DNA from 2 places in the Succiniclasticum sp. genome. Region 1 is predicted to be linked to the other one. Evidence: riboswitches for the same ligand, from Rfam matches in the RefSeq annotation. Region 1 holds a riboswitch; the other holds the start of a gene.
What was found. Region 1 has a riboswitch for cobalamin ahead of ACZOWY_RS02325 (methylmalonyl-CoA mutase family protein). Riboswitches for the same ligand answer to the same signal wherever they lie in the genome.

Region 1 (7,812 bases):
GAAGCCTCTGAAATCGGTGTCCGTGTGTATAATAACAGGGAGATGCAGGATTTGCCAGATAAAGACGCTCTGGTTGTGATGTCTTTTGGCACTACCATGAAGGAGACCAGAGACAGGACTATTAACGCTACGGTAGAGGAAATCCGGAAAGCTCTGCCCGGTGTAAAGGTCTTGGTGGCTTATACATCACATATTATTATTGATCGGATCAAAGCGAAAGAAGGCCTGGTCATCCCCACCCCGGAAGAAGCACTGGAACAGCTGAAGGCAGAAGGATATACCCGTATCGCTCTGGCTTCCCTGGATATCATCCCCGGGATGGAATACGATTATAAGTGCGGTATTTTCCGGAACTATCGCACATGTTTCAAGAAGATGACTATGGGTCTTCCTCTCCTGTTTTGGCAGGGACAGGAGAATCAGCGGGATGATGTGATGGAGACGGTACAGGCTTTTGCCACTCAGTTCCCGAAACTGGAAAGCGATGAAGCGCTGCTGGTGATGACACATGGTACACCTCATCCGTCTAATGCGTACTATGCTGTAATCCAGGATCGTCTGAATAAATTGGGCAAAGGACATATTCATGTTTACAGTGTGGAAGGAATGCCTATGCTGGAGCATGTGATTCCCGAGCTGAAAAAAGAAGGCGTTACGCATGTGACATTGATGCCCATGATGATGGTGGCCGGAGACCATGCCAACAACGATATGGCAGGGGACGAAGACGATTCACATAAAGTCATTTTGCAGAACGAAGGATTTTCTGTTACCCCTTATATTCACGGCATGGGTGAGAACGAAGCTGTGCGTAAGATTTTTGTGGAACGGGCGATGGAAAGCTGGGATGCCCTGAAGAACGTAACGGAAGGCCGGACCGGTGGCATGCCGCACTGAAGAATAGAATAAATTTTAATAAACGAAAAGCCCGCATTGAATTATGCGGGCTTTTTTCGTTTTGCTGTGAAAAAGGTGAAGAAGAAGGATGAGGGTTTTTATCTATGGTTTTGATAAAAAAATCTAATTAATTATCACACCTTAATTATAATATTTGCTGATAATAATGTCAATAGAATAGAAAAAGTAATTGCTATTCGTCCTGTTTCATGTCTTCCAACACGGCTACAAGGGCCAGTTTGGCTTCTTCCAGCCTGTCCAGGTCATAGATTATATCCCGAACAAGGAAATCTTTAGTGCTGACCGTATTACTGATGCTGTCAATCACTTCATCCATACGTTTCAGTACACCATATAAAATATCTTTACGGGTAACGTCGCGATTTACTTCCATAGGAAAACCTCCTTATATGTTATTGCGAAATAATTAAGCAACTACTTGCCGATTGCCTTGTCCCATTTGTCAACCACTTCGTCGCGGTGCCTGCCAGCCCAAAGGAAGTTATATTTGATCAACTTGGCGCTTTTGAGTTCATCGGCCTGTTTGGGAGGCTTGGCATCAGGATGGGTCAGGAACTGGTAAGAGCCTACGGTCTGGCCGATTTCCTGCGCCTTGGCCGTCAGGCACCAGTCGATGAAACGCTTGGCAGCTTCCTGGTCCGGACCGCCTTTGATCAGTGATACGGCGCCTACTTCATAGCCTGTACCTTCCGTAGGGAAGGTGAGCACCAGATCTTTCATGCCGCTTTCCCGGAATTTGATGGCATCATGCAGGAACGAAATACCAATCAGGCATTCGCCCTGGCCTGCCAGTTTTGCCGGGGCAGAGCCGGATTTCTGGTATGTTTTTATCTGCTTGTCCAGTTTCTTCATATAATCCAGGGCATCTTCCTCACCACGAAGCTGGACCATGGAGGCCAGCAGGGTATAGCCGGTGCCGGAGGATTTGGGGTTGGGCATCATAATCTGTCCCTGATACTCCGGTTTCAGCAGATCGCTCCAGCTTTTGGGAGGCTCCAGATTCTTTTCCTTTAACAGTTTTTCGTTGGAGGCGAACCCCAGATAGCCTACATAAACACCTGTCCAGAAGCCGTCTGCATCTTTAAACCGTTCCGGAATCTTTTTCGCATTGGGGGATACGTATTTTTCCAGCAACCCGTCTGTTTTGGCCTGGATCTGCCCGTCTGCCGGTCCGCCGAACCACACGGACGCTTTCGGCGCATCCTTTTCTGCCTTCAGTCGTTGAAGGGTTTCGCCTGAAGACATGCGCACGGCAGTCACTTTAATTCCCGTTTCCTTTTCAAAGGCAGCCACATCTGCGGCCATGAAATCTTCTAAAGCACCCCAGTAAACCGTCAGTTTCTGCGTACCGGGCTTCAGTGATTCTTTCTTTTCGCTGCCGCAGCCACTGAGGGAGAAAAGCAATAGGCCGGCAAGAGATAAGGCGCAAACAGTTCTCAATTTTCTTTTCATTACACAGACTCCTTTTCCGTAGGATTGTGAGAGTAGATTAATGAATTATATAATATCCTTATATAATATAATTCGTAAAACAAAATAATTACTGATTTATAATTACTGATTTATCAGAACAATTTTATCAAAAAGTATGTATTTCCACAATAGTTAAAACAAAAAAAGTATAATATATTTTAATGATCAGGTCTGCCATATGCAAAACAACCTGCTAACGATACCAGTTATTGATAGCAAGTAAAATTAATAATCTTTTGACAAAAATTAATAAATAGCTTGACATTCTTAATAATAATTATTATTATAATAATGAGCTGAGAAACTGTGATGGTTGAAAGAGAGTCAGACAGTTTTCCGGTGAAGGGTAAGTTAAAATTTAATACAACAATAAATACAGGTGCCCGCAAGGGCCCAACAGAGAAGTCCGGTGCAAGTCCGGCGCGGTCCCGCCGCTGTAAGGGGGAGCGAGCTTCAAGCGTGTCACTGAAACCAAGGTTTTGGGAAGGCGAAGCGAGTGATGAATCCAAGTCAGAAGAACTGCCTGTATGGAACCCATTTCTTAACCCGCGAGCGACGGGGAGGAGATGACTGCGTGGCCGGTAACCGGCTGGCAGCTGCCTTCAAACCGTCTTTTCATAAACGAAAAGACGTTTTTTAATTCAGTTTATATTACGGCCTGGACAACCGTCATATAATGATTTGCCATTCTCAAACCTTCCGAATTTACGTGCGGGGTAACAGAGCCGGACACTTTGTTACCCGCACGGGTCTGAAGGTAAAAGAGGGGAATCGGGGCAGCGGCAGTGATCACTCTCACACGAGCTTGTTTTTTTATGCGGTAATATCCATCCGGCGACGGGTGGTTTTACATAGATTCAGCGACCGGGCGCATTTCCCGGAAGGAGAATCACTATTCTATATGAGGAGGTAAATTGTTTATGGCTGAAGAAACCAACATCGAGCAGTCCAAATCCAAGCCGATGACTGACAAGGAGTTGGAAGAACTTCTGCGTAAGTCCGAACAAAACGCGTCTTACCCGGATGTTCCGTTTGATGAGTTTACAGTCCCCACGCCGGAAGAATGGGTGGCGGCCTGTAACGAACTGTTAAAAGGCAAGCCTTTTGACAAGATGATGTACACCAAAAACTATGAAGGCATTACCTTCGATCCCATTTACACTCTGCGTAAATGGAAAGACATCCTGCCTACGGATGATTATCCTGGCATGGGCGATTTCCTGCGCGGCAGCACGGTGAATGGGTATGTTCATGAACCCTGGGGCATTGCGCAGGCATGCGATCTCACCGAACCGCAGGAAAACAATGAACTGCTGAAATTTGAAATTTCCAAAGGCAGCACGGTTTATCACGTACGGGTTGACAGTGCTACCCTGGCAGGCGTGGACGTAAAAGATGCTGAAAAACCCGGCGATAAAGGCGTAAGCCTGACCACGCTGGAGGACATGCATACCATGCTGGATGGGCTAGATCTGGAAAAGATTCCCTATATGTTATATACAGGGGAAGGTTCTGCCCGTCTGCTGGCTATGACCGTAGCCGCGCTGAAAGCTGCCGGCAAGAAGATTGAAAAGCTGCATGGTATTATCGGTGCCGACCCCATCGGCGAGCTGGTAAAGAACGGCAAGACGGCTGAAAGCCTGGATGCTCTGTATGATCAGATGGCAGGCGTAATCAAATGGGCGAAGAAAAACGCTCCCGGCCTGCGCACCATCCTGGTTCGCAGCACCGTATTCTCCCTGGGCGGAGCGGAAAGCGTTCAGGAAGTTGCCTATACCTATGCGGTAGCGGTTGAATATGTACGCCAGATGATGAAACGCGGTCTGGATATCCATGACATTTCCCAGGCGATTGCCTTCGAATTCAACCAGGGTGCCAACTTCTTCATGGAAATCGCAAAACTGCGTGCAGCCCGTCAGATCTGGGCCAACATCATGAAGGAATTCGGCGCGGAAGAAGCAGACCGTGCTTCCTTCGTGCATGGTCGCCCGGCAACCTTCACTAAGACGGTAATCGACCCCTATGTTAACATGCTGCGTAACTGCACCCAGTCGTTCTCCAGCGTAGTTGGCGGTGTTAACACCTTTGAAAATGAACCTTTTGACGAACTGATCCGCAAAGGCGACACCTTCTCCCGCCGTATTGCCCGTAACATCCATATCATGCTGCAGGAAGAATTCGGCATGCAGGCGCCTATCGATCAGGCCGGCGGCTCCTGGGCAGTAGAAGCGCTGACCAAGCAGATCACCGAAAAGATTTGGGCTAAATTCCAGGAAGTAGAAGCAGCTGGCGGCGTTATCGCTGCCCTGAAAGACGGCAGTATCCAGAAAGGCATCGCTGATGTCCTGGCTGCCCGCTTCAAAGCGCTGGAACTGCGTAAAGACCGCGCAGTCGGCGTTAATATGTATCCGAATATGACGGAAGAACCGCTGGATCCCCGTCCGGAAAATACCGAAGAAATCAAAAAGATCCTGGCTGCTGCAGTTGAAAAATATGAAGCTGACGTTGATGCAAAAGAAGCGGAAGCAAAACTGGCTGCTGTTAAGGCTGCTGCTGCGGACGTTCTGGTTGACGCGGAAGCGGAAGCATTTGCTGCCGGCGCCACGATTGGTCAGGTTGCCAAAGCGGCTGCAAAAGAAGCTTGCGGCTGCTGCTGCGACGTAACCGTAGAACCGATTGCGGAACATCATTGGACCGAACGGTTCGAAGCCCTGCGCAAAGATACCGAAGCCTATATTGCCAAGACCGGCAAGAATGTGGAAGTGTTCCTGGCTAACATGGGCCCGATTCCGCAGCATAAAGCCCGCGCTGACTTCTCCACCAGCTTCCTGCAGGTTGGCGAATTCAACGTGCATCTGAATAACGGCTTCCAGGACGACGAAGGCAAACCCAATTCCCGTTGGGAAAAAGCTGCGGCTGCCCTCAAGGCCGGCATCGACGAAGCAGGCACTCCGTATGACTGCGCAGTTATCTGCTCCACCGACGCTACCTATCCGGAAGACGTACCGGGCATGGCTCCGTTGCTGAAGGCTGCTAACCCGACCATGAAACTGTTCCTGGCCGGCGCTCCTGCCAAAGATATGAAACAGACGTATCTGGACGCAGGTGTGGACGACTTCATCAGCGTATCTGCCAACTGCTTTGATATTCTGAAAGACTTGCAGAAGAGGAAGGGGATGATTGAATAATGGCAAATCTGAATCCTGATTTCACCAAGATTAGCTTTCCCGAACACCCTTCCTGCTCCTATGAGGACTGGAAGAAAGGTTTGGAGAAGAAAACCGGTGAAAACTGGGATGCCCTGAAAGGTACAACCCTCGAACGTATCCCGGTTGATCCGCTGTACACTGCTGAAATTTACAAAAAATGCAACCATCTGGATTTCATGAGCGGTATTCCTCCGTTCCTGCGTGGACCGTACTCCACCATGTACGTATTCCGTCCCTGGACGGTACGTCAGTATGCCGGTTTCTCCACCGCAGAAGAATCCAACGCTTTCTACCGCCGCAACCTGGCAGCGGGCCAGAAAGGCCTGTCTATCGCTTTCGACCTGCCGACCCATCGCGGCTACGACGCGGATAACCCCCGTGTAGTCGGCGACGTTGGTAAAGCAGGCGTATCCGTTTGCTCCATGTTGGATATGAACATCCTGTTCTCCGGTATTCCGCTGGATCAGATGTCCGTATCCATGACCATGAACGGCGCGGTTCTTCCGATTCTGTCCTTCTTCATCGTATCCGGTGAAGAACAGGGCGTAGACAAGAAGATCATGGCCGGTACCATCCAGAACGATATTCTGAAGGAATTCATGGTACGTAACACTTACATTTATCCGCCTGATATGTCCATGCGTATCATCGGCGACATTTTCGAGTACACCACCAACTACATGCCGAAGTTCAACTCCATTTCCATTTCCGGTTACCACATTCAGGAATGCGGCGCTACCTGCGATCTGGAATTAGGTTACACGCTGGCCGACGGCATGGAATACATCCGCACCGGTGAAAGAGCAGGCCTGAAGGTTGACGCCTTCGCAAAACGTCTGTCCTTCTTCTGGGATATGGGCAAGAACTACTTCATGGAAGTTGCCAAGATGCGTGCGGCCCGTGTACTGTGGGCGAAGATTCTGAAGAGCTTCGGCGCCAAGAATCCGAAATCCATGGCACTGCGTACCCACTCCCAGACTTCCGGCTGGTCCCTGACCGAACAGGATCCGTTCAACAACATCTCCCGTACCTGTATGGAAGCTATGTCCGCAGCTCTGGGCCACACCCAGTCCCTGCACACCAACGCGCTGGACGAAGCTATCGCACTGCCGACCGACTTCTCCGCACGTCTGGCACGTAACACCCAGCTGTACATCCAGGACGAGACCAAAGTCTGCAAGATTATCGATCCGTGGGGCGGTTCCTACTATCTGGAATACCTCACCAACGAAATCATCCGCCGCGCCTGGGCTCATATCCAGGAAGTTGAATCTCTGGGCGGTATGGCAAAAGCTATTGCAACCGGTCTGCCGAAGATGCGTATCGAAGAATGCGCGGCCCGTCGTCAGGCTAATATCGACAGCGGCAAGGAAACCATCGTTGGCCTGAACAAATACCGTCTGGCCAAGGAAGACCCGCTGAACGTATTGTCCATCGATAATACCGCCGTTCGTAACGCCCAGATCAAACGTCTGGAAAAACTGCGCGCAGAACGGAATCCGGAAGCGGTTGCCCGCGACCTGGCAGCCCTGACTGCCGCAGCGGAAAGCCGTGAAAACGGAAACCTGCTGGAATGCGCCGTACAGGCTGCACGCGACCGTGCTTCCCTGGGCGAAATTTCCGACGCAATCGAAAAAGTGTCCGGTCGTTTCAACGCTGTCATCCACACCGTATCCGGCGTATACAGCAGCGAATTCTCCGGCAACGACGATATGGAAAAAGCCAATGCGCTGGCTAAAGAATTTGAAAAACTGGAAGGCCGTCGGCCTCGTATCTTCCTGGCTAAGATGGGTCAGGACGGTCATGACCGCGGACAGAAAGTTCTGGCGACCTCCTTCGCTGACATGGGCTGGGACGTTGACGTAGGGCCTCTGTTCCAGACTCCGGAAGAAACTGCACAGGACGCAGTGGACAACGACGTTCACATGGTCGGTTTCTCCTCCCTGGCTGCCGGTCACAAGACCTTGCTGCCGGCTCTGGTGGAAGAACTTGCCAAACGCGGCCGTGAAGATATTCTGGTAACTATCGGCGGCGTTATCCCCGCACAGGATTACGATTATCTGTACGATCATGGCGCAGCTGCCATCTTCGGGCCTGGTACCAACATTCCGAAGTGCTGTATCAAATTGCTGCAGATGCTGGTAGACCGTGCCAAAGAGGAAGCTGCTCAGGAATAACGGAATCGGAAGGAAAACAGCCTGAACGGTTGTTG
Region 2 (7,812 bases), on a different contig from region 1:
AACTCCTTTTCTTTTACCAATATCACTGAAAAATAACTGCTTTTATCGTCAACTTTGCTCAGATCTTTGTATATCTTTTCTCCGGGCAGGCCGCAATTCTCCACCATCTGGGCATGTTTCAAAAGCCCGCGCCCGGTCAGCTCATCCCGGACCCTGCCGATCTCACTGGCGGATTTCATCAGGATCTTATTTCCGGGCATGTCCAGGAACCGGCTTGATTCTTTATAGCTGCCCGGCAGAATCGTCAGCGGTTCCGCTTTTTCGCACAGGGAAACATTTAATTTTGCCGCTACTGCACAGAAGCTCGTCACGCCGGGAACCAGTTCCGCTTCATATCCTGCTTTCAGTACAAGTTTATGAACGTAGATGCAGGTCGCATAAACCGTTGGGCACCCTAACGTAATAAAAACCACGTTTTTACCCTGATCCAGATAGTTAATAATATCATCCGCGCCTTTCTGATGCGCTTTGGAAATAATATCATGATCTTTGACCATCGGCATATAAACCAGAAGCTGTTCTTTATCCTTCAGGTCTACGATTCCTTCCACGATATTTTTAGCTACCAGCACATCACTGTCGCCCTGCGGAATTGCCAGCACATCGCATTCCTTAATCAGACGGACTGCTTTCAGCGTCATCAGTTCCGGATCCCCGGGGCCTACGCCAATACTGTACAGTTTACCCTTCATACTTCGTTTCTCCTTTATCTTTTCAAAAATTTATAGCAATTTATTGTTTCCGGATCAAATACCCCTGTTATTTTTTGCCGCGTCATTTTGATGCAGTTTCAGCAATTGGTCTGCATTGGCAGTTTTTCCTAATAATCCGTAAACATTGGAAAACAGGATGGCGCCGGTCTTTACTTTCCCATGTACCCGTTTCTGCATGTAGAAATCAATTTTTTTAACCGCCTCTTCCATCACCGTTTCAAACAGGCCTTCCCGCTTCAGGATCTTTGTCATTTCATCTGTTGTCAGCGCCTGATAAATCTCTTTACCTATCTCCGGAGCAGCGCCGTGGAAAAGAGCCTGCAGGGCCAGAAACTCCGAACGGCAGTCGGCATATTTGGAATGGGTATTCATAACCCCCTGGGCCAGTTTGATCAGTTTACCGGAATGGCCGATGATCAGAACACTCTCAAAGCCTTTCAGTACTGCATAATCCAACAGTTCTCCTACAAAATTGCTGCAGGTCACTGCCGTGCTGATATCAATTTTCATCTCATCCCGGGTAAAATCGGCTCCGTAATTACCAAAGAATACCAGCAGATCCTTGCAGCCGGCCGCCTTACGGGAATTCATTTCCGTATACATGGTATCGATCAGGGCCCGGTCGCTCATGGGTTCTACGATTCCGCTTGTGCCCAGAACGGAAATACCGCCCTCAATCCCCAACCGCGGATTGAATGTTTTAGGAGCAATGGCTGCGCCGTCCGGAATTGAGATTACGACACGCAGGGTTCCTTCAAACCCGTACCGGTCCATTGCTGCCAGAACTTCCTGCGTTATCATTTTGCGCGGCACCGGATTGATTGCGGGGCCGCCTACCTTACAGGCCAGTCCCGGCTTCGTCACCTTTCCTACGCCGATCCCGCCCCAGATTTCCACTTTTTCATCCATCTGTTCAACCGAAGGGGTCTGAGGCTGCATCACAGGCTCTTCCCCCGGGATCTTACTGTTTTTGTCAGATACCGTGGCATAAATCAGCGTTCCGTTTGTATCGTCCGGATCATCCCCGCTGTCTTTGCGGATCGCACAACGGACAAACCCGGGTCCCCGCAGGATATCCAGCACGTCCAGCGTCAGCGTAATTCCTTTCGGAGTATCCAGCCGGATCGAATCAGTTTCTTCCCCGGAAAGGAGCATCACCGCGGCAGCCTTGGAAGCAGCTGCGGCACAGCTGCCGGTCGTATAGCCGCGACGCATCAGTTTACCCTGAGAAACAACAACATCCTGTTCCATAATTCTGTCATACACCTTCTCACGAATCACCGGTAAATACCCCTGTTTATTGCAGGCAGCCTGGCCGGCGGTTCCTTACATAACAAAAAAGACTTCCGCATCCACAGGCAGAAATCTTCATAGTTAACCCAGGACGCAGCATCCTATACAATGCTCTCGCGCCTCTGCGTTACGCCATTTCCATCACTCGTGGATTACGGTGCATTAAATCCGGGCAGGTTGCTGACTGTAAGCAGTGTTTACAGAAAAGCTGCATAACAGCGACGGGATCGTGACGGAATTGCACCGTCTTCCCTTTTAAACGGACTGTACCCGGATATATTCATTTGTCGCTGATATTGAATTATACCATAGTTGGAGCCCCGACACAATATTTTCAGTGAGGAATTCCTACAATATATTAAGTTTTTTCTAAATTTTTTGTATGACGGACAAAATCCTTGCTTCCCTGCCGTTCCGTATATTAAAATTATACCATAGATCGAAGTACTGCTAATCTGCCGAAAGAAGTGTTATATATGCTGGATATCCGTTATGAAGACGAGGCGCTTCTGATTGTGAACAAGCCGCCCGGTATCCTTGTCCATCCCACAACAAAAGAAGATTGCAATACCCTCTCAGCCAGTATCAGCCGTTACTACCGGCAGAATGGCTGGAATCTTACCCTGCACCCGGTCTCCCGGCTGGACCGGCAGACCTCCGGCCTGGTCGTTTTTGCCAAACTTCCTGAAATCCAGGGGCAGCTGATTAAGCAGGGCATGCAGAAAGAATATTTTGCCCTGGTTACCGGAGTTCTGCCCGCAAGACACGGAATCATTGATTTCCCGATCGCCCGAAAACCAGGCAGCATCATCGAACGGGAGATACATCCCGAAGGCAAGCCCTGTAAAACGGAATACCGGCTTATATCCGCCGGCCCCATTTCCCTGGTCCGGTGCCGTCTTTACACAGGAAGGACACATCAGATCCGCGTGCATTTCGCCGGTATAGGCTGTCCCCTCTGGCATGATAATTTATACGGAAACATTCCGGGGCCTCCCCTGCGTCACGGGCTCCACGCCTGTAAAATCGCTTTTGTACATCCCTGGACCCGTGTATTTCTGGAAGTAACTTCCGCATTGCCGGAAGACTTACGCCTGGCGTGGCAGAACAATCTAAACTAGTGTATACTGCCTGTCCCATTATGTGCTATAATATATGCACAGAAGTAAATCACGGAAAAGCTGACTAATTTTCAAGGAGGTTTATTTTATGCCATTAGTTGATACAAAAAAAATGTTCAGGAAAGCCTATGAAGGACATTATGCCGTAGGCGCTTTCAACGTAAACAACATGGAGATCATCCAGGGTATCGTGGAAGCCGCCATCCAGGAAAAGGCCCCGTTGATCCTCCAGGTCTCCGCCGGTGCCCGTAAGTATGCCAAGCATATTTATCTGACCAAACTGGTAGAGGCAGCGGTCGAAGACACCGGTCTACCCATCTGCCTGCATCTGGATCACGGTGCAGATTTTGAAATCTGCAAAGACTGTGTGGACGGCGGTTTCACTTCCGTTATGATCGACGGTTCCAAGTATCCTTTTGAAGAAAACATTGAACTGACAAAACGTGTGGTAGATTATGCCCACAGCAAAGGCGTGGTCGTGGAAGCAGAATTAGGCAAGCTGGCCGGTGTGGAAGATGCCGTAAAGGTTGCTTCCCAGGACGCCACTTACACAGATCCTGACCAGGCAGTAGAATTTGTGGAACGTACCGGCTGCGACAGTCTGGCTATCGCCATCGGTACCAGCCACGGCGCCTATAAGTTTAAAGGCAAACCCCAGCTTGACTTTGCCCGGCTGGAAAAGATCACCAGCCTCCTGCCCGGTTATCCGCTGGTACTCCATGGCGCCTCTACCGTCATTCCTTCCTTTGTAGAAGAATGCAACAAATACGGCGGGAAGATCGACGGGGCCCAGGGCGTTCCGGAAGATATGCTGCTGAAAGCAGGTACCTTCGGGGTCTGCAAGATCAATATCGACACCGATCTGCGCCTCGCAATGACTGCATCCATCCGTAAATACTTCACGGAACATCCCGGCGATTTCGATCCCCGTCAGTATCTGGGGCCTGCCCGGGAAGCCATCAAAGCCATGGTCGCCCATAAGATGCGCGATGTGCTCAACTGTTCCGGTAAAGCATAACCATTACACACCAACAGCAAAACAGGCAGCCGGCCAAAGCCGGGCTGCCTGTTTTTTAATGTGCACTATCCTGTTTCAAAAAAGATTACATCGATCCTGTTCCCGATAGCTTTCCTGAAGAACGAACTATCCGGAACGATCCTGCCTCAAATATGCCCCGGATACTGTTTTACAGCTTCCGCCAGAAGCGCCAGCGCCTTTTCAAGGTCTTCGCAATTTAACACATAGGCCAGCCGGGCTTCGTCCACGCCTTTGCCCGGGGTTGCGTAAAATCCGTTGCCGGGGGCGATCATAACCGTCTCGCCGTTTACATCAAAGTCCTGCAACATCCAGATGGCAAACTTTTCTGCATCATCAACCGGGAATTTGACCATAACATAGAAAGCCCCTTTCGGCTGGGAAGAAACCAGTCCCGGAATCTTCGCCAGACCGGCCGCAATGGTATCACGGCGTTTCTTATACTCTTTGTTTACCTCTTCCAGATACGAAGCCGGGGTATCATACAAGGCTGCCGCACCGACCTGTTCTACCGCCGGAGCACACAGACGGGCCTGGCACAGTTTCATAAACTGTGCACACAGCTCATTGTTTTTGGTAATGACGCAGCCGATACGGGCGCCGCAGGCACTGTAGCGCTTGGAAACGGAATCGACCATGATCAGGTTCTGTTCCAGTTCTTCGTACGTGCCAAAGCTGGTATAAGTTCCGTCGTAAACGAATTCCCGGTACACTTCGTCCGCAATCAGCGCAATATTATATTTTTTTACAATGGCAGCAATCATATCCATTTCCTGTTTGGTATAAACCACGCCGGTAGGGTTACCGGGATTTGTCAGCAGGATCGCCCGGGTCTTGCTGTTAATGTACTTTTCAATCGTTGCCTGATCCGGCAGGCGGTAGCCCTCTTCAGCGTAGGTAGGCACCGCCGTTACCTTAGCGCTGGCCAGTTTGGCAAAAGTTGTATAGTTGGCATAATACGGTTCAAACACCAGAATTTCGTCGCCGGGGTCGCACAGGCTGAAAATCGCCATTTCCAGTGCTTCGCTGCCGCCGTTGGTGATGAAGATATTTTTTGTTTCATAGTGGATGCCCCAGGCGTCATAATACTTCTGGATTGCTTTGATCAGGTTCATGTCGCCCTGAGAATTCCCATACGCCACTACTTCCGGGGCAAAATTACGGATGGCTTCCATGAATTTGGGCGAAGTCGCAATATCCGGCTGCCCGATGTTCAGATGATACACCTTTTTACCTTTCTTTTTGGCCGCATCTGCATAAGGCACCAGTTTGCGGATCGGAGAAGCAGTCATGCCCAGCGCGCGTTCTGAAATTTTCATTTTTTTCCTCCTCTTTAACGAGATACTATAAGATTATCCTGTTTTCCCATATCCTCAGGGGGACGCTGATTAAAAACCAAAAACCTTACAGCTATAAATTATATAGTAATCAGGAAAAAGCCGCAAAAAAAATAGTGTAAAAGAATTTACACTATTTTTAAAACGGGACCTGAATTTCCAAAAGTATATTGTACACAGAATACGGGTCTTTCACCCCTGTTTCCGGCCCGGTAACGGAATCTGCACCAGGACAATGGCAGCAAACATTACTACGCAGCCCAGCATTTCCCGGGAGCTCATCTGTTCCCCGAGTAATACCGCCCCGGCCATGACCGCAAAAACGGATTCCAGACTCATCAGCAATGAGGCAATGGTGGGGTCCGTATATTTCTGGGCAACGATCTGCAGCGTGTAACCGATACCGCCCGAAACGACACCGCAATACAAAATCGGAACTGCGGCAGACACAATACCAGCCCAGGACGGCGTTTCGACTGCAGCCGCAACCAGCGCGGAACAAAGAGCTGCCGTAGTAAACTGAACAGCCGCCAGTTCAATGGGACTGGCAACCTTTACAAAGTAATCGCAGCATAAAATGTGACCGCTGAACATCAGGGCGCAGATACAGACCAGAATATCCCCCCGCGTAAGGCCGAAATCTTCTTTTACGCATAACAGATACATGCCGCCGATGCCAATGAAGACCGCCAGCCATACAAGCCACGTGTTTTTCTTTTTAAACAGGAGAAAATTCAGTATAGGCACAAGAAGCATATACATGGCCGTGATAAATCCGGCCTTGCCTGCAGTCGTATACACCACGCCCATCTGCTGGAAGACACTGCCCGCTGTCAGGAACAGGCCGCAGCAGACACCGCCTTTCAGTGTACTCTTCCATTGTACCGCTTCCTCTTTTGTTCTTTGATTACACTCCGCTCCCGTCTCAGTGAACGATTGCGGAGCGGCAGCATGGCGCTGCAATTTCTCTTTGCTTTTTCTCCGTAAAACACTGGCAAGTCCGCCCACCATCACCGCCGCCAGCGCCATACGGGCCGCATTGAACGTAATCGGTTCAATGCTGTCCATGCCCACGCGCTGAAACACGAAGGCAGTACCCCAGATTAATGCAGTCAGCAGCAACAGCAGGTTGCCTAACATTTTCGTATTATTCATTGGTTATTTAATAATTCTCAACTAAAAAACTGCAGTCTCAATCAAAAAAACGTCTGGCTCCGCCCTATCGCAATGTAATCACAACGATTTCCGGCGTACTGCCAATCCGGACGGGAGAACCCCACAGACCGTAACCGCAGGAAGTCACGCCCAGCATATTACCGAATTTTTTACTGCCGTAATCCAGCAGGTACATACGCCGTGTCACCAGATTCAACGGTGCCTGCTGCCCGCCATGGGTATGGCCGGCCATGTACAGGTCATACCCGGCCCGTTCCGCTTCCCAAAAGCGCCGGGGCTGGTGCTCCAGCAGTAAATTTGCTTTTCCGGGATCACGGCCGGCCAGCTGTTCAAGACAGGGGTTTTGTGGCCTTGTACGATAATCCTCCAGTCCCACAAGGTGAATGTGGCAGGGCAGATCGACCGCCTCATCCACAAGCATACGGAACCCGACGGAACGGAACAGTTCCACTTCCCTCTGTATCCGCCCGTCAAAATGATCATGATTGCCTAAAATACTATACACACCGTAACGGCTGCGGATATTCTTCAGGGGTTCATAGCTTTTTTCCCGCAGCAGGTAATTAAGGCTGTTATCCACCTGATCGCCGCCAAACAGGACAACGTCGGCATTCTGCCGGTTTATCCTCTCTGCCAGCTCTTCTGCATACTGTCTTCCGAACAGGGAACCCAGGTGGATATCTGTCACCAGCACGATTCTCACCGGCTGCGGCAGTTTTTTCCCCGTATCGTGTTCCACTTCCCTCACAACAGGATGCAATGCATTCCAGCCGCCATAAATTATAACCGCCATCACAACGATAAAGGCGCTTTTGGCATACATTGTATAAGTGTTTTGCCATGCAGCTCCATTCCCCGCGATAAAGCCGGCGATCCGCAGCAAAACATACAGAATCCCCGCATAAACGGAATAATGGAAAAAAGCCAGCCAGTACCCGCTCAGGAAGGCAAAGGGACGTAACAGCCCCGGCGCGATATCAAGCCCCGGGCCCCACACATTGACTGCGCAAAAAAGTACCGGTAAAAATAAAAAAAAACATAAAACAAAAGCGTGGTTTAAAAATGTAAAACCACGCCGGTACATCAGCCAATATAGACCGGTCAGCAGCACTCCGGCCACCGACCAAAAATAGAAA

Region 2: linked by a shared signal. The riboswitch ahead of cbiD (cobalt-precorrin-5B (C(1))-methyltransferase CbiD) and the one ahead of ACZOWY_RS02325 (methylmalonyl-CoA mutase family protein) in region 1 are both predicted to bind cobalamin.

What each region holds. Positions count from the first base shown of each region.
Region 1 is NZ_DBMCWA010000003.1:13,001-20,812, forward strand. It holds gene ACZOWY_RS02305 (sirohydrochlorin cobaltochelatase) at 1-897, shown strand, start outside; gene ACZOWY_RS02310 (hypothetical protein) at 1,091-1,291, opposite strand; gene ACZOWY_RS02315 (ABC transporter substrate-binding protein) at 1,333-2,370, opposite strand; cobalamin riboswitch at 2,752-2,932, shown strand; gene ACZOWY_RS02320 (hypothetical protein) at 2,891-3,031, shown strand; gene ACZOWY_RS02325 (methylmalonyl-CoA mutase family protein) at 3,354-5,579, shown strand; gene scpA (methylmalonyl-CoA mutase) at 5,579-7,777, shown strand.
Region 2 is NZ_DBMCWA010000002.1:211,915-219,726, forward strand. It holds gene cobI (precorrin-2 C(20)-methyltransferase) at 1-692, opposite strand, end outside; gene cbiD (cobalt-precorrin-5B (C(1))-methyltransferase CbiD) at 747-1,994, opposite strand; cobalamin riboswitch at 2,161-2,295, opposite strand; gene ACZOWY_RS02135 (RluA family pseudouridine synthase) at 2,483-3,127, shown strand; gene fba (class II fructose-1,6-bisphosphate aldolase) at 3,216-4,145, shown strand; gene ACZOWY_RS02145 (pyridoxal phosphate-dependent aminotransferase) at 4,292-5,482, opposite strand; gene ACZOWY_RS02150 (DMT family transporter) at 5,693-6,655, opposite strand; gene ACZOWY_RS02155 (metallophosphoesterase) at 6,720-7,673, opposite strand.